DNA from 2 places in the Embleya sp. NPDC055664 genome. Region 2 is predicted to be linked to the other one. Evidence: riboswitches for the same ligand, from Rfam matches in the RefSeq annotation. Region 2 holds a riboswitch; the other holds the start of a gene.

Region 1 (14,615 bases), on a different contig from region 2:
CGGCCCCAAACACGACCTGTGGGCGCTCGCGCTGCTCATGCTCAGCGGGATCAGCGACTACCTGGACGGCAAACTGGCCCGCCGCTGGAACCAGGTCAGCAAGGTCGGCGCGATCCTGGACCCGGCCGCCGACCGGCTCTACATCCTCGCCACCCTGGTCGGCCTGACCTGGCGCGAGATCCTGCCGATCTGGCTGACCGCGATCATCCTGGGTCGCGAGTTGTTCATGGGCGTGGTGCTGTTGATCCTGCGCCGGCACCGCTACGGCGCGCTCTCGGTCAGCTTCGTCGGCAAGGCCGCGACCTTCAATCTCATGTACGCCTTCCCGCTCCTGCTGCTCAGCGACGGCACCGGACGTGTCGCAACTCTCGCCGCGATCTTCGGATGGGCGTTCGCGTGGTGGGGTACTGCGCTGTACTGGTGGGCAGGAGTCCTCTACGCAGCCCAGGCCAAACGGCTCGTGGCCGCGGACAAGGCGAGTCGCACAGCGACCGCCGGGTAGCGAAGGGATCGCCGGACAACGCGGCGATCACGAGATACTCAAACCACGCCACCCGGCCCCGGCAATTCAGCCGTGGGTGCGGGTGGTGTGACGCGATAGGAGGACGAGACCGATGAAGGCCGTCGTCATGGCCGGAGGCGAAGGCACCCGCCTGCGCCCGATGACCTCCAGCATGCCCAAGCCGCTGCTGCCGGTGGTCAACCGACCGATCATGGAGCACGTGCTACGGCTCCTCAAGCGCCACGGGCTTTCCGAGACCGTCGTCACCGTCCAGTTCCTCGCGTCGCTCGTACGCAACTACTTCGGCGACGGCGAAGAACTCGGCATGAGCCTGACGTACGCGAACGAGGAGACTCCGCTCGGCACCGCGGGCAGCGTCAAGAACGCCGAGGAGGCGCTCAAGGACGACACGTTCCTGGTCATCTCCGGCGACGCACTCACCGACTTCGACCTCACGGCGCTGGTCGAGTACCACCGTGCCAAGGGGGCCCTGGTCACCGTCTGTCTGACCCGGGTGCCCGACCCCCTCGAATTCGGCATCACGATCATCGACGACGAGGGGCGGGTGGACCGGTTCCTGGAGAAGCCGACCTGGGGTCAGGTCTTCTCGGACACCGTCAACACCGGCATCTACGTGATGGAACCCGAGGTCTTCGACTACGTCGCCGCGGGTGTGTCCGTGGACTGGTCGGGTGACGTGTTCCCCAAGCTGCTCAAGGAGGGCAAGCCGATCTACGGCTATGTCGCCGAGGGCTACTGGGAGGACGTCGGCACCCACGAGAGCTACCTCAAGGCCCAGGCCGACGTGCTCACCGGCAAGGTCGACGTGGACATCGACGGCTTCGAGCTGTCCCCGGGCGTATGGGTCGCCGAGGGCGCCGAGGTGGACCGCGAGGCGATCCTCAAGGGCCCGCTCTACATCGGCGACTACGCCAAGGTCGAGGGCGGCGTGGAACTGCGCGAACACACCGTGCTCGGCTCCAACGTGGTGGTCAAGCGCGGCGCGTTCCTGCACAAGGCGGTGGTGCACGACAACGTCTACGTCGGCCCGCAGACCAATCTGCGCGGCTGTGTGATCGGCAAGAACACCGATGTGATGCGCGCCGCCCGGATCGAGGAGGGCGCGGTCATCGGTGACGAGTGCCTGATCGAGGAGGAGTCGCTGGTCGCCGGCGACGTGCGGATCTACCCGTTCAAGACGATCGAGGCCGGCGCGGTCGTCAACACCTCGGTGATCTGGGAGTCGCGCGGTCAGAAGTACCTGTTCGGCCCGCGCGGGGTCTCCGGCATCCTCAACGTCGAGATCACCCCCGAACTCGCCGTCCGGCTGGCCGGGGCCTACGCCACCACGCTCAAGAAGGGCGCCACCGTCACCACCGCGCGCGACCACTCGCGCGGTGCCCGGGCGCTCAAGCGCGCGGTGATCTCCGCGCTCCAGGCCAGCGCGATCAACGTGCGCGACCTGGAGAACGTGCCGATGCCGGTGGCCCGTCAGGAGACCGCGCGCGGCTCGGCCGGCGGGATCATGATCCGCACCACGCCCGGGGTGCCGGACTCGGTGGACATCATGTTCTTCGACGAGCGCGGGGCGGACCTCTCGCAGGCCGCGCAGCGCAAGCTCGACCGGGTCTTCTCACGCCAGGAGTATCGCCGGGCCTTCCCCGGCGAGATCGGTGAACTCACGTTCCCCGCGCGGCCGTTCGACAGCTACTCCGGATCACTGCTGAAGGCCCTGGACATCACCGGGGTGCCCGAGTCCGGGCTCAAGGTGGTGGTGGACGCCGCGCACGGCAACGCCGCGCTGCTGTTGCCCAGCATCCTGGGCCGGCTGGGCATCGACGCGCTCACCGTCAACTCCGGGCTCGACGACGCCCGGCCCACCGAGACCGTCGACGAGCGGCACGAGGGGCTGTTGCGGCTCGGCGAGATCGTGGCCTCCTCGAAGTCCGGGTTCGGCGTGCGCTTCGACCCGGTCGGCGAGCGCATGTCGCTGGTGGACGAGCGCGGGCGGATCATCGACGACCACCGCGCGTTGCTCGTACTGCTCGACTGCGTGGCGGCCGAACGCGGCGGCGGCAAGATCGCGCTGCCGGTGACCACGACCCGGATCGCCGAGCAGGTTGCGGCCTATCACGGTGTCCAGGTGCAGTGGACCACCACCTCGCCCGACGACCTGGCGCGGGCCGCCCAGGCCGAGGACACGATCTTCGGCGGCGACGGGCGCGGCGGGTTCGTCATCCCCGAGTTCAGCACCGTCTTCGACGGCACCGCCGCGTTCGTCCGGCTGATCGGCCTGGTCGCGCGCACCCAACTGACGCTGAGCCAGATCGACGCGCGCATTCCGCGCGCACACGTGCGCCGGCGGGACGTGGCCACGCCGTGGGCGGCCAAGGGCATGGTGATGCGCCGCGTGGTCGAGGCCGCGGGCGACCGGGAGATCGACACCACCGACGGCGTGCGCGTGGTGGAGACCGACGGCCGCTGGGCGCTGGTACTGCCGGACCCGGCCGAGGCGGTCACGCACGTGTGGGCCGAGGGTCCCGACGACGACGCCGCGGACGAACTCCTCGACGAGTGGAGCCGGGTGGTGGAGCACGCGGGCGACTGACGCCCGGTCACCCTCGCTCCGATCCCGCTCGCCGGCCGCCGCCGTCGGCGGTGGCCGGGAGTGTCTTGTAGGGTCTCTTCCGGCCGTGGATCGCCGCACGCGATCCGCGGCCGGATCCCGTATCGGACCCTGCAACGGGCACTCCGACCGGCATGGAACGATGGGGCGCATGTCAACGCGGGAGACACCGGGAACAAGCCGGTACAGGCGGCCGGACGCCTCGATGTCCCTGCTCGTGGACATGATGACCAACAGCCTCGACGCCGGCTACGCGGAGGCCACCGCGCGGCGTGCGGTGCGCGGCGACACCGGCATGAACAAGGGCCCGCTGGCCCGGATGCTCGCGGTCGTCGGGGTCGCGCTGATCGCGATGATCCTGATGGTCGCCGCGATGAAGGTGCACGCCGCCGCGCCGCAGGCCGAGCGCGAGCGGCACCAGCTGGTCGACCGCATCCACGCCGACGAGGCCGAGGTGGACGGCCTCCAGTCCACCGTGGAACGGCTGCGCGACGAGGTGGACGCGATCCAGGAGGTCTCCCTGCCCAGGGGGGCCAAGGACCGCGTCGAACTGCTCGCGCTGCTCACCGGATCCGAACCGGTCGAGGGGCCGGGGCTGAAGGTGGTCGCCGACGACGCCAAGGGCTCGGACAACAGCAACGGCACCAGCGACCCGCGCCAGGCCGAGGCCGCGGCCAACGGCCGGATCCTGGACCGGGACCTCCAGCGGCTGGTCAACGGCCTGTGGAAGGCCGGCGCCGAGGCCATCTCGATCAACAACCAGCGGCTGACCGCGCTGTCCGCGATCCGCGCCGCCGGCGCCTCCATCCTGGTCGACAACCGCCCGCTGGCGCCGCCCTATACGATCCTGGCGATCGGCAACGCGAAGCCGATGCAAGTGGAGTTCATGGTCGGCGCGGACGGGCGGTATCTGCGCCAGTTGCAGGAGAACTACGGGATCCGGGTCAACCTGAGCGCGCAGAAGAAGATGAAGCTGCCCGCCGCCCTGGGTACCTCGCTGCGCTACGCGAACCCGGCGGGCGCACCGCCGCCGGCCCCGCCGCCGAGCACCCCGGCCAAGCCGACCCCGAGCCCACCGCCCGCCACGCCCACGGGCACCGGCGGACCGCCGAGCGGTTCGGCCCGGCCGACCGGCGCGCCGACAACGTCGCAAAAGGCGACCGAACGAAAGGGTAAACAGTGATCGCGGTCCTCGGCCTGGTCCTCGGGGTCGTGGTCGGGTATCTCGCCCGACCCGTGATCCCGCACGAGCTGGAGCCGTACCTGCCCATCGCGGTCGTGGCCGCCCTCGACGCGGTCTTCGGCGGCCTGCGCGCACTGCTCGACGGCATCTTCGACGACAAGGTCTTCGTGGTCTCGTTCCTGTCGAACGTGGTCGTGGCGGCCCTGATCGTCTTCCTCGGCGACAAGCTGGGCGTCGGCGCGCAGTTGTCCACCGGCGTGGTGGTCGTGCTCGGCATCCGGATCTTCTCCAACGCGGCGGCCATCCGGCGGCACGTCTTCCGGGCCTGACGGGGAGTCACACATGGCCGACGAAACGGACGAGACGCGCGGGCGACACGCCCGCCATGACGAGGACCCCCGTGAGTTGGGGCTCCCGCGCCCGCCGGAGGAGCCGCAACGCCCGCCGGCGCGGGAACCGGCTCCGGCTCCGGCTCCGATTCCGGATCCGGACCCCGATCCGGAACCGGTGCCGGCCCCCGGGATCGAGCCGGAGCCGGAGGCGCCGTCCGCCCGCAAACCCACGATCGAGACCCGGCGCCCGGTCGACCTCTACCACGAGGGTCGGCACATCCGGGAGCGGATCCGCGAGCAGGCCGCCGAGGTGACCTCGGAGATCGCGCCGATCATCGCGCCGGTGCGCGAGTCCGCACACGAGATCCGGCACAAGCTCCCGGCGCGCGAACCGCGTGAAACACCCGAACCGGGCGACCCGTCCGAACTCCCGCACGCGGGGGCGCGCGCCGAAGCGCGCGACACGCCCGGGCCGGAATCGGATTCGGTCGGGGCCGCGCCGCCCGACGGGGCGGACCGGGTCGATCCGCATCCGGTCGCGTCGCACGCCGCCGAGCCGGTCGACGACCAGCCGGGTCGGCGCCGGCTGATCGAGGCGTTCTGGCCACCGCGCGTGAGCCGGGCCCAACTCGTGGGCGCCGTGCTGCTGTTCGCGCTCGGCGCCGGGCTGGCCATCCAGGTCAGATCGAACAACGAGTCGGACCCGCTGCGCGGCGCGCGGCAGGAGGACCTGGTCCGGGTGCTGGACGAACTCAACGCGCGCACACGGCGGTTGGAGGACGAGAAGCACCGCCTGGAGAACAGCCGCACACAGCTGCAGAGCAGCAACGACCGGGTCCAGGAGGCCCGGCAGCAGAACGCGGCCAAGGCGGACGCCCTGGGCGTGCTGGCGGGCACCGTCAAGGCGAGCGGGCCCGGCATCACACTGACGATCACCGATCCGCAGCGGCAGGTCACCGGCGACGTGCTGCTCGACACGCTCCAGGAACTGCGTGCGGCGGGCGCCGAGGTGATCCAGATCAACGATGTCCGCGTGGTGGCCGGTACCTGGTTCAATGGCACGCCGCCGGGTGACATCGTGATCGACGACGTCAAGGTGCTGCCGCCGTACGTGTTCAAGGTGATCGGCAATCCGCAGGATCTCCAGCCCGCGCTGAACATCCCCGGAGGCGTGGTGAAGACGCTGGAGAAGAAGCAGGCGGGGGCCATCGTCACCCCCTCGCAGGACGTGCAGATCGACGCCTTGCGGCCTGCGAACAAGCCTGGTTACGCTCGCTCGGCACCGGGCGCCGGTAACGGGTGAGCACACCTGACAGAATCAGTCCGCCGGTCGCCGTCGGTGCATCACTCATCAGGCAAGAAGGGCAGGCTGTCCGCATGTACCCCGCAGATCTCGCGTACACGACGGAGCACGAATGGGTGCGCGTCATGGAAGAGATCTCCGGGACGGTGCGGATCGGCATCACCGAATTCGCGCAGGACGCGCTCGGTGACATCGTCTACGTCACGCTGCCGCCGGTCGGCACCCGCGTCGTGGCCGGAGAGCCCTGCGGCGAACTGGAATCGACCAAGAGTGTCAGCGACCTCTTCGCGCCGCTCGACGGCGTCGTGACCACCGTCAACGACGCGCTCGACGGTGCACCGGAGTTGGTCAACTCCGATCCCTACGGCGATGGTTGGATGTTCGAGGTGCGCCTCGACGACCCCGCCGCCCCGGCCGCGCTCTTGGACGCGGCCGCCTACCAGAACAGCCTGGGCTCCTGACGGCCCGGCGAAGCGGTAGGCAGTCCATCACCACGACCCACTCCTCCTGCCCCACGGGCGGGCCAGGTTCTCTCGGGGAGGTTCGCCCGTGAAGTTGTTCGCGAAATTGTTCGGTCGTTCCCGTCGCTCCGGCGACGCGCCGGCTGCCGATGCGGGAAGGTCCGGCAATCCGCCGGCCGCCCCGCCGACGATGCCGCCGGGTTCCCCTTACGGGGCCTCCACCGGCGCGTCGCCCGCTCCCGCCCCCGCCCCCCGGATGGGCGAATCCGACGCCACCGCCGGGCATGTCGCTGTTGACCAGGAACACACGGCGCGCATAAGTTTCGGACAACTCTCGACCGAAGGTCGAGGTTCGACCGGGACGGGTCAGGAGGCCGACGTGGTCGTGTGCGGCACCTGTGGGCATCACAACCCGCCCGGCGGCCGATTCTGCTCCAACTGCGGCGCGCGCCTGGGCGCCGGCGCCGAGCGGGCGTCGGAGCAGACCTCGACCATCTCGATCAGCGGCATCGAGGCGCTGGACGCGGAACCCGCGCCCCGCGAGATCCTGACCCCCGAGGCGCAGGCCGCGGTGGACGCGCTGCCGCCGGGGACCGCGCTCCTCGTGGTGCGTCGGGGCCCCAACTCCGGCAGCCGCTTCCTGCTCGACTCGGACCGCACCACGGCCGGTCGGCACCCGCAGAGCGACATCTTCCTCGACGACGTGACGGTCTCGCGCAAGCACGCCGAGTTCCGCCGCACCGCCGGGGGCTTCGCGGTCGCCGACGTGGGCAGCCTGAACGGCACCTACGTGGGCCGCGAGCGCATCGACGAGGTCCCGCTGGCGCCGGGCGACGAGGTCCAGATCGGCAAGTACCGGCTGGTCTTCTTCCCGAGCAGGCAGGGGCTGATGGGGTGAGTCCGGCGGCGGCCGGATCGGTCTCCTCGAGCATCGGCGGGGTGTTGACCCTGTTGCGTCCCGAGTTCCCGGACATCAGCATCTCCAAGATCCGGTTCCTCGAGGCGGAAGGGCTCATCGAGCCGCAGCGGAGCCCGTCGGGCTACCGCAAGTTCGGCCCCGCCGACATCGAACGACTGCGCTACGTGCTGCGTGTGCAGCGCGACCGCTACCTGCCGCTGCGGGTGATCAAGGACCAGCTCGACGCGATGGATCGTGGGCTCGAACCGGCCGGCCCGACCCCGGCCGAATCCGAGCACCCCCAAAACGGGGGCGGCGATCCCGGAGCGGCCGGCCGGGACGGGGGCACGGTGCTCCTGGACCGGCCGGGGCTGATCGCCGCGGCCGGCATCCAGGACGCGGACCTGGCCCGCCTGGAGGAGTTCGGCCTGATCCAGCCGCACCGGCCGCGCCCCGACGAGGCCGGTGCGGACGCGGCCCAGGAGGGTGTGGTCTACGACGGGGACGCGCTCGTGGTGGCCCGCCTGGTGGCCGCGCTCGGCCGCTACGGCGTCGAGCCGCGCCACCTGCGCCAGGCCAAGGCCGCGGCGGACCGCGAGGCCGCCCTGGTCGAGCAGATCGTCGCGCCGCTCCTGCACCGCAGGGGCGCCCGCGCCAAGGCGGGCGCCGAGGAGACCGTCCGCGACCTGCTGGCGCTCACCTCGCGCCTGCACACCGTCCTGGTCACCTCCGCGCTCGCGCCACGCCTGGGCCGCTGACCGGCGCGCCCGCTCGGCGCCCTACCCCGGCGTACGGTCGCCGCCGGGCCCCGGACCCGAGCCGACCCCCGGCGGCGCCACGAAGAAAAAACGACGAATCCCCGACCTATTCGGCCCCCGGGGATCGGTCACCGACAGTCGGGCGCGCTAGTGTGGCGATGTGAACGAGCTAGAGGTTGTGGGCGTCCGGGTGGAGATGCCCTCTAACCAGCCGATCGTGCTCCTACGGGAGACGGGGGGCGATCGTTATCTCCCCATCTGGATCGGCCCGGTAGAGGCGACGGCCATCGCGTTCGCCCAACAGGGCGTGGTACCCGCGCGTCCTCTGACGCACGATCTCTTCCGGGACGTGCTGGAGGCGTTGGGGCAGGAATTGACCCAGATCCGGATCACCGACCTGCGCGAGGGCGTGTTCTACGCCGAGCTGGTCTTCTCCGGCGGCGTGGAGGTCAGCGCGCGCCCGTCGGACGCGATCGCGCTCGCGCTACGCACCGGGACGTCGATCGTGGGCAGCGACGCGGTCCTGGACGAGGCCGGCATCGTGATCCCCAACGAGCAGGAGGACGAGATCGAGAAGTTCAGGGAGTTCCTGAACGACATCTCGCCCGAGGACTTCGGCACCACGAGCCAATAGCCGGCCCGCCCCGGCCCGGCGCATCCTCGGAACCGTCGACCGACCCCCTCGCCTCCTCGGCGACCGGGTCCCGGTCGGCGGTTCTTCGCGTCTCGGACCGATCAGGGTCGATCGGTTCCGGGCAGAAGCGATCAGTGGCAAAGCCGGCAGACCTACCCGTGTGCGCCGGGATCAAACCACTCGTGCGAGCAGCGTCACTCGGCGTGCCGAACGGCCCGGTCGTTGACGCGCTGTTGGTGACTGCCTACCGTCGAAATCGACAGTTCCGGGATGACCCCTGCGCGTTGCACCTCGCCGCCTGCGGCCCGGGACTGAAAGAGACTCCTCGCGCCGTACCCGGGCGCGCGGGGACGAAAGGGAGGTCGGCGTGAGCAGCACCGGCGACATCACGGCGGCGGAGCGCGCCCGCACGGCACGTCCTCTGCCGGCGACCGACCCCGGTGCGGGCCTCCGGCGGCCGGACGTCGTCCCACCCGGCACTCCGTCGGAGGACGTGGGCTACCGCGGCCCGACCGCCTGTGCGGCGGCCGGCATCACCTACCGGCAACTCGACTACTGGGCCCGCACCGGCCTGGTCGAGCCCACGGTCCGCTCGGCCCACGGCCCGGGCACGCAGCGGCTGTACGGCTTCCGCGACATCCTCGTGCTGAAGATCGTCAAGCGGCTCCTGGACACCGGCGTCTCGCTGCAGAACATCCGGATCGCGGTCGCCCACCTGCGCGGACGCGGCATCGGCGACCTGGCCGGGATGACCCTGATGAGCGACGGGGCGAGCGTGTACGAGTGCACGTCCTACGACGAGGTCATCGACCTGGTCCAAGGCGGCCAGGGGGTCTTCGGCATCGCGGTGGGGGCGGTGTGGCGCGAGGTCGAGGGCTCGCTCGCGCAGCTCCAGGGCGAGCACACCGGCACCGGGGAGCCGACCCCGCAGGTTCATCCGGGTGACGAATTGGCCCGCAGGCGTCGAGATCGCGCGGTCTGAGCGGCGACACCGCCGATGGGAACCGGCGCGCGGGGCGGGACGTCCACGTGGATGTGCCCCTTCGTCGCCCCACCCTGCCCCGCTCACGGCGTGCCCAACGGCGCGGCTACCAGGCCGTCGTCCTGCTCACGGCGGTCGGACTGGCCCCGATGACGGGGCTGCATCTGTACGCCGGGGACCGGGTGCGCTCGGTGGAACGGGTGCCCGCGCGCGACGTCACGATGGTGCTCGGCGCGGGCGTGCGGGGGGATCGGCCGTCGGATCTGCTGGCCCGCCGCCTCGACGTGGCGTTGCGGCTGTACCGGACCGGCAAGACCCGGGTGATCCTGGTCAGCGGCGACGGCGGCGGCAACCGCTACGACGAGACCGGGGTGATGCGGCGCTACCTCGTCGAGCGCGGAGTCCCGGACAAACGTGTCGTGAGCGACGATTCGGGATTCTCCACCTGGGAGTCCTGCGCCCGGGCGAAGCGGATCTACGGCATCGAGCGGATGATCGTGGTCACGCAGAGCTTCCATCTGCGGCGTGCGCTGGCGCTGTGCAAGGCCGCCGGCATCGATGCCTACGGTGTTCCGGACCGATCCCTGACGTGGGGCCACATCGGGCCCACCGTGTACGGAACCGGTCGTGAGGTGCTCGCCGCGATCAAGGCGACCGGAACGATCGTGTTCAAGCCGGACCCCCGGGTGACCGCCGGCCCCAGCGACGCGATCCGGCGCGCGCTGGAGGACTGACCGCCGGGACGACCGGCCGCCGCCCGGTGTCTCGCTTCGGCGCGTCCGAACGACCGTTCACCGAAGATGTCGGACCGGTGCGTCATGATTGCGCGGTGTGAGACAGGCGCCGGGCATCCTCCACCTCGACATGGACGCGTTCTACGCGTCGGTCGAGCAGGTCGCCAAGCCCAGCCTGGCCGGCAAGGCGGTCATCGTGGGCGGCATCGGCGCCCGGGGCGTGGTGGCCACGGCCTCCTACGAGGCCCGGGTCTTCGGCGTACGCTCCGCGATGTCCATCGGCGAGGCCCGTCGGCGCTGCCCCAACGCGGCCTTCCTCAGCCCCCGCTTCGGCCTGTACCGGCAGGTCAGCGACACCGTGATGGAGCTGCTGCACCGGCTGTCCCCGCTGGTCGAACCGCTCAGCCTGGACGAGGCGTTCATCGACCTGGACGCGGGCCCGCACGGCGACGCCCTGGACACCGCCCGGGTCACCGAGATCGCCGTGTGCCTGCGCGCCGACATCCACGCCGCCACCGGCCTGACCTGCTCGGTCGGCGCGGCGACCTCCAAACTGCTGGCCAAGATCGCCTCCGAGGCGGACAAGCCCGACGGGTTGTGCGTGGTGGTGCCCGGCACCGAACGGGCGATGCTCGACCCGCTCCCGGTGCGCGCGCTGCCCGGGGTCGGCCCGGCCACCGGCGACGTGCTGCGCCGGGCCGGCCTGGACACCGTTGCCGACCTGGCCGCGGTGGACGAGAGCGAACTGGTGCGCCTGCTGGGCCAGGCGCACGGACACGGCCTGCACGTCCTGGCCGCGGGCCTGGACGCGCGCCCGGTGGTGGCCGACCGGGACGCCAAGTCGGTGTCGGTCGAGGACACCTTCGCCACCGACCTGGTCGACCGTGAGCGGATCACCAGGGAGTTGGACCGGCTCTCGATCCGCTGCGTGGAGCGGTTGCGCGCGGCCGGCCGCTCCGGCCGCACCATCGTGTTGAAGCTGCGCCGCTACGACTTCAGCACGCTCACCCGCTCGGAGACGTTGCGCGGCCCCACCGACGACCCGGGCGTGGTGCGCGAGACGATCCGTCGCCTGGCCGCCCAGGTGGACGTCACGGGCGGGGTGCGGCTGCTCGGGGTGGGTGTCAGCGGCCTGGCCGACTTCGCCCAGCAGGACCTGTTCGGCGTCGCCGACACGCCGGCGGAGGGACCGGAGGACGACGACGCGGGGCGGACGGGGGAGGAGCCCGCCGAGGCCGGCCCCGAGCGGGTCTCCTGGTCCCCCGGCCAGGACGTGGTCCACGAGGACTTCGGCCCCGGCTGGGTCCAGGGCAGCGGCATCGGCCGCGTCACGGTGCGCTTCGAGGTCCCGGGCGGAAAACCGGGCCGGGTGCGTACGTTCGCCCTCGCCGACCCGGCGCTGCGACCGGGGGAGCCGCTGCCCCTGCCGGGCACGGGCGCCGCGGGCGACCGGCCCGCCGAGCCCGCCGACCCCGGCCCACCGCCCCCGTCACTCCCGTCGACCTGACAACCCGCACCCCTCCGGCCTGGCGTCCCGTCCGCATCCGATGCCACGCTGATACCGTTGAAGCCGCCCATTACGTTCGCGCGGGAGAGTCCTCGTGTCGTCCGCACGAGGCGCCGAAGGAGCAACTCCTCCCCGGAATCTCTCAGGCACCCGTACCGCGTGGTCGTGGGCACTCTGGAAAGCAGGATCCGCACGTGGCTCGCCGAGTCGGGTCGGATCCTCGCCGACGGTGCAAATCGCGTTCGTGGGACCGGCCCCGCCGGTGTTCCGGGCGGGGTGAAGCTCTCAGGTACCGATGACAGAGGGGGAGGCCGGTGGGCGCGCGACCCGCGTGTCCGTCCAGGAGCGATCCAGGAGGCCTTTCGCGATGACACCGCGCACCCCTGCCCCGACGCGTGCTCACGCCGTACTCCCCTCCGGCCCCGGCTCGTTGACCGGCCTGGAGGCCGCGTCGCCGTTCACCGGCCGGCACATCGGTCCGGACACCGACGAACAGGCGAAGATGCTCGCCGCGATCGGCTACGGGTCCCTGGACGAGCTGACCGACGCGGCGGTGCCCGCCGCGATCCGCGCGCTCGCGGGCTTCGAGTTGCCGGCCGCGCGCACCGAGGCCGAGGTGCTGGCCGAACTGCGCGAGCTGGCCTCCCGCAACACCGTGCTGACCTCGATGATCGGGCTCGGCTACCACGGCACCTTCACCCCGCCGGTGATCACCCGCAACGTGCTGGAGAACCCGGCCTGGTACACCGCCTACACGCCCTACCAGCCGGAGATCTCCCAGGGCCGGTTGGAGGCGCTGCTCAACTTCCAGACCGTGGTCACCGACCTGACCGGCCTGGACGTGGCCGGCGCCTCGCTGCTCGACGAGTCCACCGCCGCCGCCGAGGCGATGACGCTGGCCCGCCGGGCGGGCCGGGCCAAGAGCGACGTGTTCGTCGTGGACGCGGCCACGCTGCCGCAGACCATCGCCGTGGTGCGCACGCGCGCGCAGGCGCTGGGCATCGAGGTCGTGGTCGCCGACACCGCCGACGGGTTGCCCGAGGGCGGCTGCTTCGGGGTGCTGCTCCAGTACCCGGGCACCGACGGTCTGGTCCGCGACCTGACCCCGGTGATCGAGGCCGCGCACGCGCAGGGTGCCCTGGTGGCGGTCGCCGCCGACCTGCTCGCGCTCACCGTGCTGCGCGCGCCCGGCGCGATGGGCGCCGACATCGCGGTCGGCACCACCCAGCGGTTCGGGGTGCCGATGGCCTTCGGCGGCCCGCACGCGGGCTACCTGGCGGTCCGCGAGAAGCTGACCCGCAGCATGCCGGGCCGCCTGGTGGGGGTGTCGGTGGACGCCGACGGCGCGCCCGCGTACCGGCTCGCGCTGCAGACACGCGAGCAGCACATCCGCCGGGAGAAGGCGACCAGCAACATCTGCACCGCACAGGTGCTGCTCGCGGTGATGGCCGGGATGTACGCGGTCTACCACGGGCCGGACGGGCTCGCCTCGATCGCGCGCCGCACGCACCGCTACGCGGCGGTGCTGGCGGGCGGGCTGCGGGCCGGCGGCGTAGAGGTGGTGCACGGCGACTTCTTCGACACGGTCACCGCCCGGGTGCCCGGTCGGGCCGAGCAGGTGCTCGCCGCGGCCCGCGCGGCCGGCGTCAACCTGCGGCCGGTGGATGCGGACCACGTGGCGATCACGTGTGACGAGACCACGCTGCGGGCGCACGTCGAGGCGGTATGGGGTGCGTTCGGGGTGAGCGGCGACGTGGCCGCGCTCGACGCCGAGACCGCCGACGCGCTGCCCTCGGGGCTGCTGCGCGACACCGAGTTCCTGACCCACCCGGTCTTCCACACGCACCGCTCCGAGACCGACATGCTGCGCTACCTGCGCCGGCTCGCGGACAAGGACTACGCGCTGGACCGGGGCATGATCCCGCTCGGCTCGTGCACGATGAAGCTCAACGCCACGGTCGAGATGGAGCCGATCACCTGGCCCGAGTTCGCGAACATGCACCCCTTCGCGCCGGTCGACCAGGCGGCGGGCTACCTGGAGTTGATCGACGGGCTGGCCGACTCGCTGGCCCGGATCACCGGCTACGCCAAGGTCTCGCTCCAGCCCAACGCGGGCTCCCAGGGCGAACTCGCCGGGCTGCTGGCGGTCCGCGCTTACCACCACGCCAACGGCGACACCGCGCGCGACGTGTGCCTGATCCCCTCCTCCGCGCACGGCACCAACGCGGCCAGCGCGGTGATGGCGGGGATGCGCGTGGTGGTGGTCAAGACCGGTGAGAACGGCGACGTGGACCTGGCCGACCTGCACGCGAAGATCGAGCAGTACCGGGACACCCTCGCGGTGCTGATGGTGACCTACCCGTCCACGCACGGCGTGTTCGAGGAGGGCATCGAGCAGGTGTGCGCGGCGATCCACGAGGCCGGCGGCCAGGTGTACGTGGACGGGGCGAACCTGAACGCGCTGGTCGGCCTGGCCCAGCCCGGCGGCGCGATCGGCGCCGACGTGTCGCACCTGAACCTGCACAAGACCTTCTGCATCCCGCACGGCGGCGGCGGTCCCGGCGTCGGCCCGGTCGCGGTGCGCGCGCACCTGGCGCCGTACCTGCCCAACCACCCGCTCCAGCCCACCGCGGGCCCGGAGACGGGCGTGGGACCGATCTCGGCGGCCCCCTGGGGCTCCGCGGCGATCCTGCCG
Region 2 (14,615 bases):
GCCCGGCGGACGGGGCCTCGGCGGATGTCGTGGCCCCGCTCACCGCCCGCCGAGGTGGCGACGCCTATGGTCGGATCGGCACATCAGGGCTGACCAGAGGAGAGCGTCATGGGCGAATTCGTGAACCTGGAAGTGGCCGACGGCGTCGGCACGATCCGGCTGAGCCGGCCGCCGATGAACGCGCTGAACCGGCAGCTCCAGGAGGAGCTGCGGGCGGTGGCGCAGGAGGCGGGCGAGCGGGCCGACGTGCGCGCCGTGGTGATCTACGGCGGGGAGAAGGTGTTCGCGGCGGGCGCGGACATCAAGGAGATGGCCGAGATGACCTACACGGACATGGCCGACCGGGGCGCCGCGCTGCAATCCGCGTTCACCGCCGTCGCCGAGATCCCCAAGCCGGTGGTCGCCGCGATCACCGGCTTCGCGCTCGGCGGCGGTTGCGAGTTGGCCCTGTGCGCCGACGTCCGGGTCTGCGCCGACAACGCCAAGCTCGGCCAGCCCGAGATCACGCTGGGCATCATCCCGGGCGCCGGCGGCACCCAGCGCCTGCCCCGCCTGATCGGCCCGTCCAAGGCCAAGGACCTGATCTACACGGGCCGCTTCGTCGCCGCCGACGAGGCCCTGTCCATCGGCCTGGTCGACAGGGTCGTGCCGGCCGCGGACGTCTACGCCGAGGCCGTCGAGTGGGCCCGGCAATTCGCCAATGGCCCGGCCTACGCCCTGCGCGCCGCGAAGGAGTCCATCGACCGCGGCCTGGAAACCGACCTGAACACGGGCCTGGAGATCGAACGCCTCCAATTCACCGCCCTGTTCGCCACCGAGGACCGCGCCACCGGCATGCGCGCCTTCGTGGCCAAGGAAAAGCCCGAGTTCTCCGGCCGCTGACCGCGGCGGCCCCGGCGGGACCACGACGAAACGGGGCGCCGACTCGGCGGATGTCGAGTCGGCGCCCCGGTTTTCGTCGTGTCGACGAACCCGATCCGCAGGATCAGAGGTTCGGGTAAAGCGGGTGCTTTTCGGCCAGGGTGGTGACCCGGGCGGTGAGCGCGGCCTTGCGGGTGTCGTCGAAGTCGGGCAGCAGGGCCTCGGCGATGATGTCGGCGACCTCCTCGAAGTCCGCCTTGCCGAAGCCGCGGGTGGCCAGGGCCGGGGTGCCGATCCGCAGGCCGGAGGTGACCATCGGCGGGCGCGGGTCGAACGGGACCGCGTTGCGGTTGACCGTGATGCCGATCGAGTGCAGGCGGTCCTCGCCCTGCTGCCCGTCCAGCTCCGAGTCGCGCAGGTCGACCAGGACCAGGTGCACGTCGGTGCCGCCGGTGAGCACGGTGATGCCCACGTCGGTGACGTCCTTGCGGGTCAGCCGCTCGGCGAGGATGGCCGAGCCCTCCAGGGTGCGCTTTTGGCGGTCCTTGAAGTCGTCGGAGGCGGCGACCTTGAACGCCACCGCCTTGCCCGCGATCACGTGCTCCAAGGGGCCGCCCTGCTGGCCCGGGAAGACCGCCGAGTTGATCTTCTTGGCGTATTCCGCCTTGGACAGGATCACGCCGCCGCGCGGGCCGCCCAGGGTTTTGTGCGTCGTGGTGGTGACCACGTCGGCGTACGGCACGGGGCTGGGGTGCAGGCCCGCGGCGACCAGACCGGCGAAGTGCGCCATGTCGACCATCAGGAACGCGCCGACCTCGTCGGCGATCCGGCGGAACTCGGGGAAGTCGAGCTGCCGGGGGTAGGCCGACCAGCCGGCGATGATCAGCTTCGGCCGGTGCTCCTTGGCGAGCCGCTCGACCTCCTCCATGTCGACGCGGTGGGTCTTCTCGTCGACGTGGTAGGCGACCACGTTGTAGAGCTTGCCGGAGAAGTTGATCCGCATGCCGTGGGTGAGGTGGCCGCCGTGGGCCAGGTCCAGGCCGAGGATCGTGTCGCCGGGGGAGAGCAGCGCGAACATCGCGGCGGCGTTGGCCGACGCGCCCGAGTGCGGCTGCACGTTGGCGGCCTCGGCGCCGAACAGCTCCTTGACCCGGTCGATGGCGAGCTGCTCGACCACGTCGACGTGCTCGCAGCCGCCGTAGTAGCGCCGGCCGGGGTAGCCCTCGGCGTACTTGTTGGTGAGAACGGAGCCCTGCGCCTCCAGCACCGCCACGGGGGCGAAGTTCTCGGAGGCGATCATCTCCAGGGTGTTCTGCTGGCGGTGCAGCTCGTCGGCGACGGCGGCGGCGACCTGCGGGTCCACCTCGCCCAGGGGACGGTCCAGGATCGTCACGGTTGTCAGCTCCTCGATCGGGTCGATCTCGATCATTCGCCGCAGAACGCGGCGTATTCGTCGGCCGACAGCAGGCCCTCGGCCTCGCCGTCGATGCGCACCTTGAACAGCCAGCCCGCCCCGAAGGGGTCGGAGTTCACCAGGGCCGGGTCCTCGACGACGGCGTCGTTTATCTCGACGACCTCGCCGGAGACCGGCGCGTACATGTCGCTGACCGACTTCGTGGACTCCAGCTCGCCGCACGGCTCACCGGCGACGACCACCCGGCCGACCTCGGGAAGCTCGACGAACACCACGTCGCCGAGCGCCTCGGCCGCGTGCTGGGTGATGCCCACGACGGCGGGGGAGGCCGCCTCGTCGAGCCACTCGTGTTCCTTGCTGTAGCGCAGGTGCTGGGGTGCGTGCACGGGTCCATTCTCCATTCGAATGAGGTAAGTCCGTCCCTCAGGATGATTTGGGACGTTTTCCGGTGATATAGGAAGGGGTTCGGCTCAGCCGCGCTTGTAGAACGGCAGCGCCACCACCTCGACCGGCTCGGCCTTGCCGCGGATGTCCACCGCCAGCCGGGTGCCCGGTTCGGCCCGCTCCGTCGCCACGTAGGCCATCGCGATCGGCATGCCGAGCGTCGGCGACGGCGCGCCGGAGGTGACCTCGCCGACCCGCTCGCCGCTGTCCGCGTCCACCACCGGGTAGCCCGCGCGCGGAACCCGCTTGCCCGGCGAGGTCAGCCCGACCAGCGTGCGGCGCACATCCGCCTCCGCCGCGGCCAGCGCCTCGCGGCCGACGAAGTCCTCGGGCTTGTCCAGCCGGACCACCCGGCCCAGGTTGGCCTCGTACGGCGTGGTGTCCCGGGTCAGCTCGTGGCCGTACAGCGGCATGCCCGCCTCCAGGCGCAGCGTGTCCCGGCAGGACAGGCCGGCCGGCACCAGGCCGTGCGGCTTGCCCGCGGCCAGCAGCGCGTCCCACAGCGCGACCGCGTCGCCGGGCGCGGCGAACAGCTCGAAGCCGTCCTCACCGGTGTAGCCGGTGCGGGCGAGCAGCACGGGTACGCCCGCGACCTCGGTGCGCAGGATCGCGTAGTACTTGAGCGCGGGCAGGTCGGCGTCGGTCAGCGAACCGACGATCGTGGTCGACGCGGGCCCCTGCACGGCGAGCAGCGTGTACTCCTCGGACGCGTCGCGCACCGTGGCGTCGAAGTCGCTCGCGCGGTGCTTCAGGCTGCCCGCCACCACGTCGGCGTTGGAGGCGTTGGCCACCACCACGAAGTGCTCTTCGCCGAGCCGGTACACGATCAGGTCGTCGACGATGCCGCCCTCCTCGGTGCAGATCATCGTGTACCGGGCGCGGTCGATCCCGATCTTCGAGACGAAACCGACCAGGGCGTGGTCGAGCGCGCGGGCGGCCTCCGGGCCGGTGACCTCGATCTCGCCCATGTGGGTGAGATCGAACAGGCCGGCCGTGGTGCGCACCGCGGTGTGCTCGTCCCGCTCGCTCCCGTACCGCAGCGGCATCCGCCACCCGGCGAAGTCGGTCATCGTGGCCCCGAGCGCGTCGTGCACGGCGTCGAGCGGGGTCCGGCGGTCGGTGGTCATGCGAAGACTCCTTCGAGGGGACGCCGGCGGAAGCCCCCGGCGGGCGCGAACCGGTCCGGGGCATGCCGGACGGCGCGGACCCGGGCGCGGGCCCGAGGTGCGACGAGAGGTGACGGGTGCTGCGGCCCGTACCGGAACGGGGACGGGCCCCGGATCAAGAACCGGAACGAGTACGAGAACGAATTCGAGGACAAAGGGGGCTCCCTGCCATGGCGTTCAGCCCTTTTCGGCCAAAGTCGGTCGAAAAGTGGGGTGCCCTCCCCTTCTGTCATCGGAACCTGAGAGCTTCATCCCGTCCGCCGCTGCCGCGTCGGACCGGGATTTGCACCGTGGGTGAGCCGCACCGACGGTGCGTCTGCTTTCCAGAAGTGCCTGACCCATGCGGTATCGGTGCCTGAGAGATTCCGGGGAGGAGTTGCTCCTTCGGCGCCCCGCTCGATGGCGAGGACTCTTCCGCGTGGGGTCGACGGCCGTTATGAGGTTGTGCCCGGCATGCTAGCGCGTGTCGTCAATCCCCCGCCGGGGCCGGGGAGCGCCGGCGCCCGCTCGCGCCCTCGGTGCGACACCATGCGCAGGGCACGTGGGTTCGGGACATCAGGGGAGGATTCGTGGAGACGGATTCGGCGGGGGCGCATACCGGCGCCGCGGCGGGCGGCATGTTGATCCCCCGGTCCGTGCACGACCTGCGGGAGGAGCGGAACCGGGCGGGGGAGCGGGACGGGGTCCGGCGGGTGGACATGCTCTCCTATCCGGCCTCGTGCGTGCTCGTGGTGACCGGCCTGCCGGGCGCGGGCAAGAGCACGCTCCTGGCCCGGGTGGTCGCCGCCGGGCCCGCGGTCGCGGTCCTGGACGCCGACCTGGTCCGGGCCCGCTGGGCGGTGCGGGTGGGGCGGCTGCCGTACCGGGTCTACCGGCCGCTGGTGCGGCTGTCGCACTACGGCGAGGTGGCCCGGGCGCTGCGTGGCCCCGGCGCGGTGGTGGTGCACGACAGCGGCCGCAATCCGATCCTGCGCCGGGTACTGGTGCGCGCGGCCCGGCGGCGGGGCATCCCGGCCCACGCGCTGCTCCTGGACGTCACGGCCCATCAGGCGCTTTCCGGCCAACGTGCGCGCGGGCGCGGGGTGTCCACCGCGGTGTTCGCCCGACACCACCGGGAATGGCGCGCGCTGCTCGCCCGGCTCGCCCCGTGGCTGGACGCCGGACCCGCCCTCGCCTCCGCTCCGGGCGGCTTCACCTCGTGCGTACTGCTCGACCGCGCGGCCGCGCGGCAACTGCGCCGGATCGTTTTCGCAGACCCCCTACCCGGACAGTCCCGACGGCGGGATGCGGACAAGTCGTAAACTGCGCCGGACACCAAGAGGAGCACCACCATGCCGTTCCCGGCCAATCCCGTGGAGAGCGCGCTCGTCGCGGCGATGCGCGACCCGTCCCGGGCCGAGGCCCTGTTCGAGGCGCTCGCCGAGGCGGACGTGTGGGTGCCGCTGCCCGAGGGGGGCAGCGCTGCCGACACCGAACTGACCCTGCCCACCGCCGAGATCGACGGTCTGCCGTATGTGCCGGTGTTCTCCTCGGAGGAGCAGTTCCGCCGGCTCGCGGGGCCGATGGCGGGCACTGTGGCGCCGATGCGCGAGTTCGCCCGAGGGCTGCCGCCGCACATCGGCATCGTGGTCAACCCGGGCGGCGAGGCGGGCATCCCGATCCCGCCGCCGGGTGTGCTGGAGCTGGCCCGGCTGCCCGGCGCGGCCCACCGCGGCGCACGGGTGCGGCTGTACGAGCCCGACCAGGAGCCGATGGACTTCCTGATCGCCGCCGCCGCCGAGTTCATCCACGTCCCCGTGGTGCTCAGCGCCCGGCGCGGCCTGGGCGAGGTCGAGTCCGATCCGCCGGTCCTGTTCGTCGGCGTCGAACTGGACCGGTGGCAGGAGGAGGACCGGCTGGCCGCGATCGGCGCCCTGGAGCGCGCGCTCGGCCGCGCCGCGTGCCCGTGGCCGGTCAACGTGGTGCTTCTGGACGTGGCGCAGGATCCTGTGGGGGACTGGATGCTGGAGCGGACCCAGCCGTTCTATCTGCGGGCCGACCAGCGCTGAGCCCGTCCGGCCGCGGCCGGCATCGGTGTCGAAAAACATGGGGTTCGGGGAGGACGTCGTGAACCAGGTCGAGCAGGCGTTGAGCCAGGTGGCCCCCGGGCGCTACGACGCCTACGAGCGGCTGCTGCAAGCGCTCGTCGGCGCGCCCGTGTGGATGTTGTTGTGGCAGGGGCAACCCGGCAGTCCGGACGCGCAGTACGGGAACATGGACGTGGCCGGCTGGCGCTACGCCCCGGCGTTCACGTCCGAGGAACAGCTGCGTCTCAGTGGCTGGGACCGCTCGTTCGAGATCTGTCCGGTCCCCGAGATCGCGTCCTCGCTGTACACCGACCGCTGGGGTCTGTGGCTGAATCCGCACGCCCAGGGCGGCGGCGTCGGCGTGCCCTACCTCGACCTGCGCCGCATCGTCGGCGGCCTGGACCGACTGATGGCCGGCCCCCTGGAGGTCGGCGAACCCACCTTGTGGGACCCGGCGTTCTACTCCCTGCTCGGCGGGCAGCTGTTCCAGACCCAGGTGGTGCGCGCCGCCCACCGGGCCTGGGTACGCCCCACCGTCGGCCCCGAACGCCTCGTGATCGGGCTGCGCCTGACGGACAATCAGCCCGCCGCGATGCAGCGCATGCGGGACGCGATGGCCCGCGCGTCGGCCGCCGCGCCGCCCGGTCTGACGCTCTCCTCGGTCGCGCTCGACGACCCCTTCGACCCGATCGCCGCGTGGATGCGCGAGCACACCCGGCCGTTCATCGGCATCGACATGCTCGACGAGGCCGCCCGCCACGGCCGGTGATCGACATGCCCGACGAAGGCGCCCGTCCCGCACGGTGATTCACATGGCCGCCGCGGGCACACGACACGCGCAGTGAGCGAAGATCGGCGGAACGTGGCGAGCCGGGGCAACAGGCAGTGATGCCCCCAAAAAACTGACGTCACGTCATCAACCGCTGCCTTGTTGTGATTTCGTGACCGATCTACGCGGATCAACCAGTGAATCGTGTCTGCGTAATCACGGTTCAGTAAAGGTATTCCTCCACCCCTGTTCGTGACCCGCGTCACGGAGGAGTCTCACCCGGACGACAGATCCCGAAGATCATCGGGATCGCAATGCCGGGTATGGCGACGGGACGCGGCGATCCCGAGCCGCCGTCGCATCCGTGAGCGGGGAGGGTCGATCCATGACGGCACCGATCGAGACCACCGGTGTGGCCCGAGAGGCGCACCCCGAGGCGATCGCCGAGGCAGCCGGCGCACGCATCGAGGGTCGGTCGCTCGGTCAGATCGCGTGGGCCCGATTCCGCCGCGACAGGGTCGCGATGGCCGGTGGCGTGGTGATCATCCTCATGGTGCTCATCGCGATCTTCGCGCCGCTCATCACCGACGTGATCGGCGGTGGACCCACCGAGTACCACGACGACCTGCTCGACCCGGTGCTGAACATCCCCACCGGCAGCTTCGGCGGCGCGAGTTGGGATCACCCGCTGGGTCTGGAGCCGGTCAACGGCCGGGACATCTTCTCCCGCATCTGCTACGGCGCCCGCGTCTCCATGCTGGTCGCCTTCCTCGCCACCCTGCTCTCCGTGGTGCTCGGCGTCGTCCTGGGCACCGTGGCGGGCTACTTCGGCGGCTGGATCGACGGGCTGATCAGCCGCGCCATGGACGTCTTCCTGGCCTTTCCGCTGCTGCTGTTCGCGATCGCCATCGGCAGCAGCCTCCAGGGCGAGGCCTTCGGCCTCCACGGCGACACGCTCCGCATCACCGTGCTGATCTTCGTGATCGGGTTCTTCAGCTGGCCGTACATCGCTCGCATCGTCCGCGGCCAGACGCTCTCGCTGCGCGAACGCGAGTTCGTCGAGGCGGCGCGCAGTCTCGGGGCCACCGACCGGCACATCATTTTCAAGGAGTTGCTGCCGAACCTGGTGGGTCCGATCCTGGTCTACTCCACGCTGCTGATCCCGACGAACATCCTGTTCGAGGCCGCCCTTTCCTACCTGGGGGTCGGCGTACAGGAACCCACCGCCTCGTGGGGTGGCATGCTCTCGGCGGCCACCCCCCGGTACCAGGACGCGCCGATGTTCATGGTCGTCCCCGGAGTCACCATCTTCATCACCGTGCTCGCGTTCAACCTGCTCGGCGACGGCCTTCGAGACGCCCTCGACCCGCGCAGCCGCTGAATATCCCGCAAGTCCCCACGAGGAGGCACGACCAGCGATGAAACACCCGGTAACTCGCAGGCGCAGGACCCAAGCGCTGATCGGCATGGTGGCTGTCACCGCGATGGCCGCCACCGCGTGTGGCGGTGGTGGCGGCGGCTCGAAGAAGTACAGCCCGAGCAACAAGGCGATCACCGAAGTGGTCAACCAGTCCACCAAGAAGGGTGGCACGCTCAAGCTGGTCAGCTCGGACAAGTTCGACTCGCTGGACCCGGGCGACATGTACTACGCCTCGGCGTGGAACTTCTCCCGCCTGATGGCGCGTCCGCTGCTCACCTTCAAGCCCGCCCCGGGCAACGCGAGCTACGAGTTCGCGCCGGACCTGGCCACCGACGTGGGCAAGACCGACGACGGCGGCAAGACCTGGACGTACCACCTGCGCAAGGGTGTCAAGTACGAGGACGGCACCGAGGTCAAGGCGTCGGACGTCAAGTACGCCGTGGAGCGGACCTTCGACAAGGAGATCCTGCCCAACGGCCCGGGCTACTTCGCCCAGTACCTGGACCCCGACGGCACCTACAAGGGCCCGTACAAGGACTCCGCGCCGGACAAGCTGGGCCTGAACGCGATCGAGACGCCGGACGACCACACCATCATCTTCAAGATGAAGGAGCCGTTCGCGGACTTCAACTACCTCGCCGCGCTCCCGCAGACCGCGCCGGTCCCGCCCGCCAAGGACACCGGCAAGGAGTACGTCAAGCACCCCATCGCCTCCGGCGCGTACATGGTCGACGGCCAGTACGAGCCCGGCAAGGCGGTCAACCTGGTCCGCAACCCGAACTGGGACCAGGCGACCGACCCGCTGCGCAAGGCGCTGCCGGACCGGATCGAACTGCTGGAGAAGCAGGACGCGAACGACGTCGACAACCGACTCTTCGCCGGCACGGCGCAGTTGGACGTGGTCGGCACCGGCGTCCAGGCCGCCGCGCAGAACAAGATCCTCACGGACAAGAAGCTCGCGGACAACGCGGACGACGCGATCTCCGGCGCGCTGGCCTACCTGGCGATCAGCTCCAAGACCCCGCCGTTCGACAACGTGCACTGCCGGCGCGCCGTGCAGTACGCGGTCAACAAGTCGCAGCTGCAGCGTGCGCAGGGTGGCGAGGTCGGCTCCGACATCGCGACCAACCTGATGCCGCCGACGCTGGCCGGTTCCAAGGTCACCGACATGTACCCCAACGGTGCCAAGCACACCGGTGACGTGGCCAAGGCCAAGGACGAGCTCAAGCAGTGCGGCAAGGCGGACGGCTTCAGCACCGTGCTGACCGCGCGCGCCAACCGGCCCAAGGAGGTCGCGGGCGCCACGTCGGTGCAGAACGCGCTCGCCAAGATCGGCGTCAAGGTCGAGATCCGGCAGTACCCCTCGGGTGACTACTTCTCGCAGTTCGCCGGTGTCCCGAAGTGGGTCGCGGAGAACAAGGTCGGCATCATGTTCATGCAGTGGGGTCCCGACTTCCCCACCCAGTTCGGCTTCTTCCAGCAGATCGTGGACGGTCGGGCGATCAAGCCCGCCGGTGGCACGAACCTGTCCGAGCTGAACGACCCGGCGGTCAACGGTCTGATCGACCAGGCCACCCGGACCATCGACCCGGCGCAGAGCGCGGCCATCTGGCAGCAGCTGGACCAGAAGGTGATGGAGTCGGCGGTGATCGTCCCGTTCGGCTGGACCAAGTCGCTGCTGTACCGCCCGTCGAACGTGACCAACCTGGTCGTCACCCCCGCGTACTCCGGGATGTACGACTACCTCAACATCGGTATCCAGTAAGCCTGCGACGAGGTCAGTAGCCCGAAGGAGAGGTGAAGGCCCGTCAGTTCCGGTGCGGGGAGCGGTGATCCCGCTCCCCGCACCGGACCGGGTCGCCGGCTCATGATTTTCTATCTGCTCAGGCGGCTGGCGGGAGCGGTGGTGCTCCTGTTGATCGTCACCATGGCGGTCTTCGCCATCTTCTTCCTGATTCCGCGTCTGGGAGGCGCCACAAGCGACCAACTCGCCGCGCGCTACGTCGGCAAGTCGCCCACCCCGGCCGCGATCGAACAGGTCAAGCACAGCCTCGGCCTGGACAAGTCGGTACCCGTCCAGTACGGAAGGTTCGTCAAGGGCATCGTCGCCGGCAAGGACTACGACACCGGTGTACGCAAGGTGCACTGCGCGCCGCCGTGCCTGGGCTTCTCCTTCCGCAACAACCTGGAAGTGTGGCCACGACTACAGGACCGCATCCCGGTCACCCTCTCGTTGGCCGCGGGAGCCGCGGTGATCTGGCTGATCGCCGGCGTGTCGATCGGGGTGGTCTCGGCGCTCAAACGCGGCAGCCTGTGGGACCGCTTCTCGATGGGCTTCGCGCTGGCGGGCGTCTCGCTGCCGCCGTTCTTCACCGGCCTGGTGGCACTGGCGTTGTTCAGTTATCAATGGCCGATCTTCAAGGGCGTGCACTATGTGCCGTTCCTGGACAATCCGGCGAGTTGGGCCTGGAACCTGGTGTTGCCCTGGTTGACCCTGGCGTTCCTGTACGCGGCGTTGTACGCCCGACTCACCCGGGCGGGCATGCTCGAGACGATGAGCGAGGACTACATCCGCACCGCGCGGGCCAAGGGCCTGCGCGAACGCGACGTCATCGTCAAACACGGGCTGCGCGCCGCGCTGACCCCGATCCTGACCATCTTCGGCATGGACGTCGGACTGCTGCTCGGCGGTGCGATCCTGACCGAACAGGTCTATTCCCTCAACGGCGTCGGCAAGTTCGCCGTCGAGGCGATCGGACAGCAGGATCTGCCCGAAGTGCTCGGCGTGACGATGATCGCCGCCATCTTCGTGATCCTGGCCAACCTCGTCGTGGACCTGCTCTACGCGGTCGTCGATCCCCGGGTGAGGACCTGATGCCCCGACTGCTACCGCGCCGCAAGCGGGACACCGCGGCCGAACTGCCCAAGCTCGCCCCGGCCGGGCCCCCGCCCGAGCCGGAGAACTTCCTCGAAGTACGCGAACTCACCGTGCACTTCCCCACCGACGACGGCCTGGTGCGCAGCGTCGACGGGGTGAACTTCGCGCTCCAGCGCGGCCGAACGCTCGGCATCGTCGGCGAGTCCGGCTCCGGGAAGAGCGTGACCTCGCTGGCCGTGATGGGCCTGCACGGCGGTACCAGCGCCCGGATCGGCGGCGAAATCTGGCTGGACGGCAAGGAGTTGGTGCGCTCCACCGCCGAAGAGGTCCGGTTGATGCGTGGCCGCCGGATGGCGATGATCTTCCAGGACCCGATGTCCTCGATGCACCCGTTCTACACGGTGGGCCACCAGATCATCGAGGCCTACCAGGTGCACAACGAGGTGAGCGTCAAGCAGGCCCGCGCGCACGCGATCGACCTGCTCGGACGGGTCGGCATCCCGCGCCCGGACCGGCGGGTGGACGATTACCCGCACCAGTTCTCCGGCGGCATGCGCCAGCGCGCGATGATCGCGATGGCGCTCAGCTGCGACCCCGAACTGTTGATCGCGGACGAGCCGACCACCGCCCTGGACGTCACCGTCCAGGCCCAGATCCTGGACCTGATCCGGGACCTGCAGGCGGAGTTCAACTCCGCCGTCGTGATGATCACGCACGACCTGGGCGTGGTCGCCGAACTCGCCGACGACGTCCTGGTGATGTACGCCGGTCGAGCGGTCGAGCACGGCCCCGCGCGCACCCTGTTCGAACAACCCCGACACCCGTACACCTGGGGCCTGTTGGGTTCGTTGACCCGGCTCGACCGAGCGCGCCAGGAACGGCTGATGCCGATCAAGGGCAGCCCGCCGAGCCTGATCTCGCTGCCCTCGGGCTGTGCGTTCCGTACCCGCTGCCCGTACGCGGACCGCAACGACGGGCGGGAGAAGACCGAGGTCCCGCGACTGGTCGAGATCGAACCGGGCCACCGCACCGCGTGCCACCTCGATCCGGGGGAGCGCGAGCGGATCTGGACCGAGGACATCAGGCCGCGGCTGTGAGCGGGACGGCGAACGGGAAAGCGGATGGGCACGTGACTGGTCACCAGGATGGAAACGGGAACGGGAACGCGGAAGTGACCGAGGGCGCCCGAGCGGGAGACGACGTGAACGCTGCGCAGGCCGGCGAGCCGGAGGCCGCGTCCCGACGCGAGCCGGGAGACGTGTTGGTGCGCGTGCGCGGGCTGCGCAAACACTTTCCGATCCGCGCCGGGATGACCCGGCGCCGGGCCGGCACGGTCAAGGCGGTGGACGGGCTCGACTTCGACATCCGCGAGGGCGAGACGCTGGGCCTGGTCGGCGAATCGGGCTGTGGCAAGTCCACCACCGGACGCATGGTGATGCGCCTGCTGGAGCCCAGCGAGGGCACCATCGAGTTCGGCGGGCGTGACCTCACCAAGCTCTCCCGAGGGCAACTGCGGCCGCTGCGGCGCGACTTCCAGATGATCTTCCAGGATCCGCAGTCCTCGCTGAACCCGAGGCACACCGTCGGCACCATCGTCGGGCTGCCGTTCCGCTTGCAGAAGGTCACCCCCGAGGGCGGGATCAAGAAGGCCGTCCAGGAGTTGTTGGAACTGGTCGGGCTCAGCCCCGAGCACTACAACCGCTACCCGCACGAGTTCTCCGGCGGCCAGCGGCAGCGCATCGGCATAGCCCGCGCGCTGGCGCTGCGGCCCAAGCTGGTGGTCGCCGACGAGCCGGTCTCCGCGCTCGACGTGTCGATCCAGGCGCAGGTGGTCAACCTGCTCGACGACCTGCAGAGCGAGTTCGGGCTGACCTACCTGATCATCGCGCACGACCTGTCGGTGGTGCGGCACACCAGCGACCGGGTGGCGGTGATGTACCTCGGCAAGATCGTCGAGATCGCCGACCGCGAGGATCTGTACACGTCGCCGAAGCACCCGTACACGGTGGCGCTGATGTCGGCGGTGCCGGTACCGGACCCGGCCCGGCGCGAGAGCCGTGACCGGATCCTGCTCAAGGGCGACGTACCGAGCCCGATGGACCCGCCGCCGGCGTGCCGCTTCCACACCCGGTGCTGGAAGGCGCAGGACATCTGCAAGACCCAGGAGCCGCCGCTGGCCGAGTTGACCACGCGGCACCAGGTGGCCTGCCACTTCCCGGAGAACACGCCGGCGGAGAACGGCGCGGGCGAGGCGGTGCTGCTGGTGAAGCCGGCGCCATCCGAGGCGGCCCCCGCGGTCGCCGCCGGGGAGGACGCCGAGGCCGCCGCGAAGAGCCCCGCCGAGACGGCCGTCGAGACACCGGCCGAGACCTCTGCGGACGATGCCGCGAAGGCCCCTGCCGAGCCTGCGGCGGACACCCCCGTGGAGAACTCCGCCGAGGCTCCCGCCGAGACCTCCCCGAAGGCCCCCGGCGAGGCGACCGGGAAGGACACTCCGCCCACACCCGCCCCATGAGTATCGGGCCGGGCCCGGCGGTGTAGAACATCCGTTATGTCGCCCGAGGTGCCGCCCGAGATCTTCCACCATCAGCTTCAGCAGATCCTCGACCTGCTCGGCATCTTCGTCTTCGCGGCGGCCGGCGCGCTGATGGCCGTACGGAAGAACTTCGACGTCATCGGTATCACCCTGCTCGCCGAGGTCACCGCCCTCGGCGGCGGGGTGATACGGGACGTGATCATCGGCGCGGTCCCGCCCGCGGCCTTCACCGACCTCGGCTACTTCACCACCCCGCTGCTCGCCGCCGTACTGGTCTTCTTCCTGCATCCCCAGGTCGAGCGGATCATGTCGGCGATCGACGTGCTGGACGCCGCCGGCCTCGGGCTGTTCTGCGTGACCGGCACCGCGAAGGCGTACGCGTACGGCCTCAATCCGATACCGGCCGCCGCCCTCGGGGTCACCACCGCCGTCGGCGGCGGCGCGCTGCGCGACGTACTGGCCCGGGAAGTACCCACGCTGCTGCGCTGGGACAAGGAGATCTACACCTTCCCCGCGCTGCTCGGCGCCGGCATCACCGCCGCGCTGATCGAGTTCGACCTGTTCGGCCCGGTCACCGCGACCGCGGCGGTCACCTTCGCCTTCCTGCTTCGGGTGCTCGCGCTTCGGCGCGGGTGGCGGGCGCCCCGCGCGTGGCGCCGCAACTCCGGCACCAGCGCCGAGGAGCAGTGACCCGGGACACACCCGCCGACCGGGTGGCGCGGGCTGCGCCGCCGGGCCCAACCCGGCCACCCGTAGGAGTGGACCGTGCCCAACACGCCCCGGTACGCGTTGCACCAGGATGTGTGGGAGATCCAGCAGCCGTTGACCTACGACCACCGGTCGACCGAACCCGATCCGAAGGGCAGGGGCCCGCTTCGGCGACTCGTGGCGTACGCGACCGCGTCGATGCTTTCCACGCGCCTGTGGCTCGACCGATTCCTGCCCGGAGGGCCGCGATACGGACGGGTGTACGGCCGCCCCCGCCGGCGCCCGCGGGTACCCGACTAAGCTTCGCAGTGCGATGGCCTACTTCGATCACGCGGCGACCACCCCGATGCGCC

Evidence for each region. A riboswitch is a leader RNA that binds a small molecule or an ion and turns the genes downstream of it on or off. The one in region 2 is predicted to bind glycine.
Region 1: it holds a riboswitch for glycine, as region 2 does, so the genes downstream of both, gcvP (aminomethyl-transferring glycine dehydrogenase) here and gcvT (glycine cleavage system aminomethyltransferase GcvT) in region 2, are expected to answer to the same signal.

The regions. Positions count from the first base shown of each region.
Region 1 is NZ_JBSHGZ010000033.1:89,952-104,566, forward strand. Features, by position in the region: gene ACWGR4_RS37010 (CDP-alcohol phosphatidyltransferase family protein) at 1-502, shown strand, start outside; gene ACWGR4_RS37015 (sugar phosphate nucleotidyltransferase) at 615-3,110, shown strand; gene ACWGR4_RS37020 (DUF881 domain-containing protein) at 3,334-4,311, shown strand; gene ACWGR4_RS37025 (small basic family protein) at 4,308-4,640, shown strand; gene ACWGR4_RS37030 (DUF881 domain-containing protein) at 5,008-5,946, shown strand; gene gcvH (glycine cleavage system protein GcvH) at 6,021-6,407, shown strand; gene ACWGR4_RS37040 (FHA domain-containing protein) at 6,787-7,305, shown strand; gene ftsR (transcriptional regulator FtsR) at 7,302-8,063, shown strand; gene ACWGR4_RS37050 (bifunctional nuclease family protein) at 8,224-8,697, shown strand; gene ACWGR4_RS37055 (MerR family transcriptional regulator) at 9,065-9,679, shown strand; gene ACWGR4_RS37060 (SanA/YdcF family protein) at 9,727-10,413, shown strand; gene ACWGR4_RS37065 (DNA polymerase IV) at 10,511-11,920, shown strand; glycine riboswitch at 11,992-12,088, shown strand; gene gcvP (aminomethyl-transferring glycine dehydrogenase) at 12,288-14,615, shown strand, end outside.
Region 2 is NZ_JBSHGZ010000035.1:99,839-114,453, reverse strand. Features, by position in the region: gene ACWGR4_RS38130 (enoyl-CoA hydratase/isomerase family protein) at 109-882, shown strand; gene ACWGR4_RS38125 (serine hydroxymethyltransferase) at 986-2,290, opposite strand; gene gcvH (glycine cleavage system protein GcvH) at 2,287-2,661, opposite strand; gene gcvT (glycine cleavage system aminomethyltransferase GcvT) at 2,746-3,846, opposite strand; glycine riboswitch at 4,102-4,218, opposite strand; glycine riboswitch at 4,219-4,312, opposite strand; gene ACWGR4_RS38110 (AAA family ATPase) at 4,455-5,186, shown strand; gene ACWGR4_RS38105 (enhanced serine sensitivity protein SseB) at 5,217-5,933, shown strand; gene ACWGR4_RS38100 (enhanced serine sensitivity protein SseB C-terminal domain-containing protein) at 5,992-6,720, shown strand; gene ACWGR4_RS38095 (ABC transporter permease) at 7,106-8,101, shown strand; gene ACWGR4_RS38090 (ABC transporter substrate-binding protein) at 8,139-9,905, shown strand; gene ACWGR4_RS38085 (ABC transporter permease) at 10,008-11,015, shown strand; gene ACWGR4_RS38080 (ABC transporter ATP-binding protein) at 11,015-12,115, shown strand; gene ACWGR4_RS38075 (ABC transporter ATP-binding protein) at 12,220-13,533, shown strand; gene ACWGR4_RS38070 (trimeric intracellular cation channel family protein) at 13,582-14,244, shown strand; gene ACWGR4_RS38065 (hypothetical protein) at 14,320-14,562, shown strand; gene ACWGR4_RS38060 (cysteine desulfurase family protein) at 14,576-14,615, shown strand, end outside.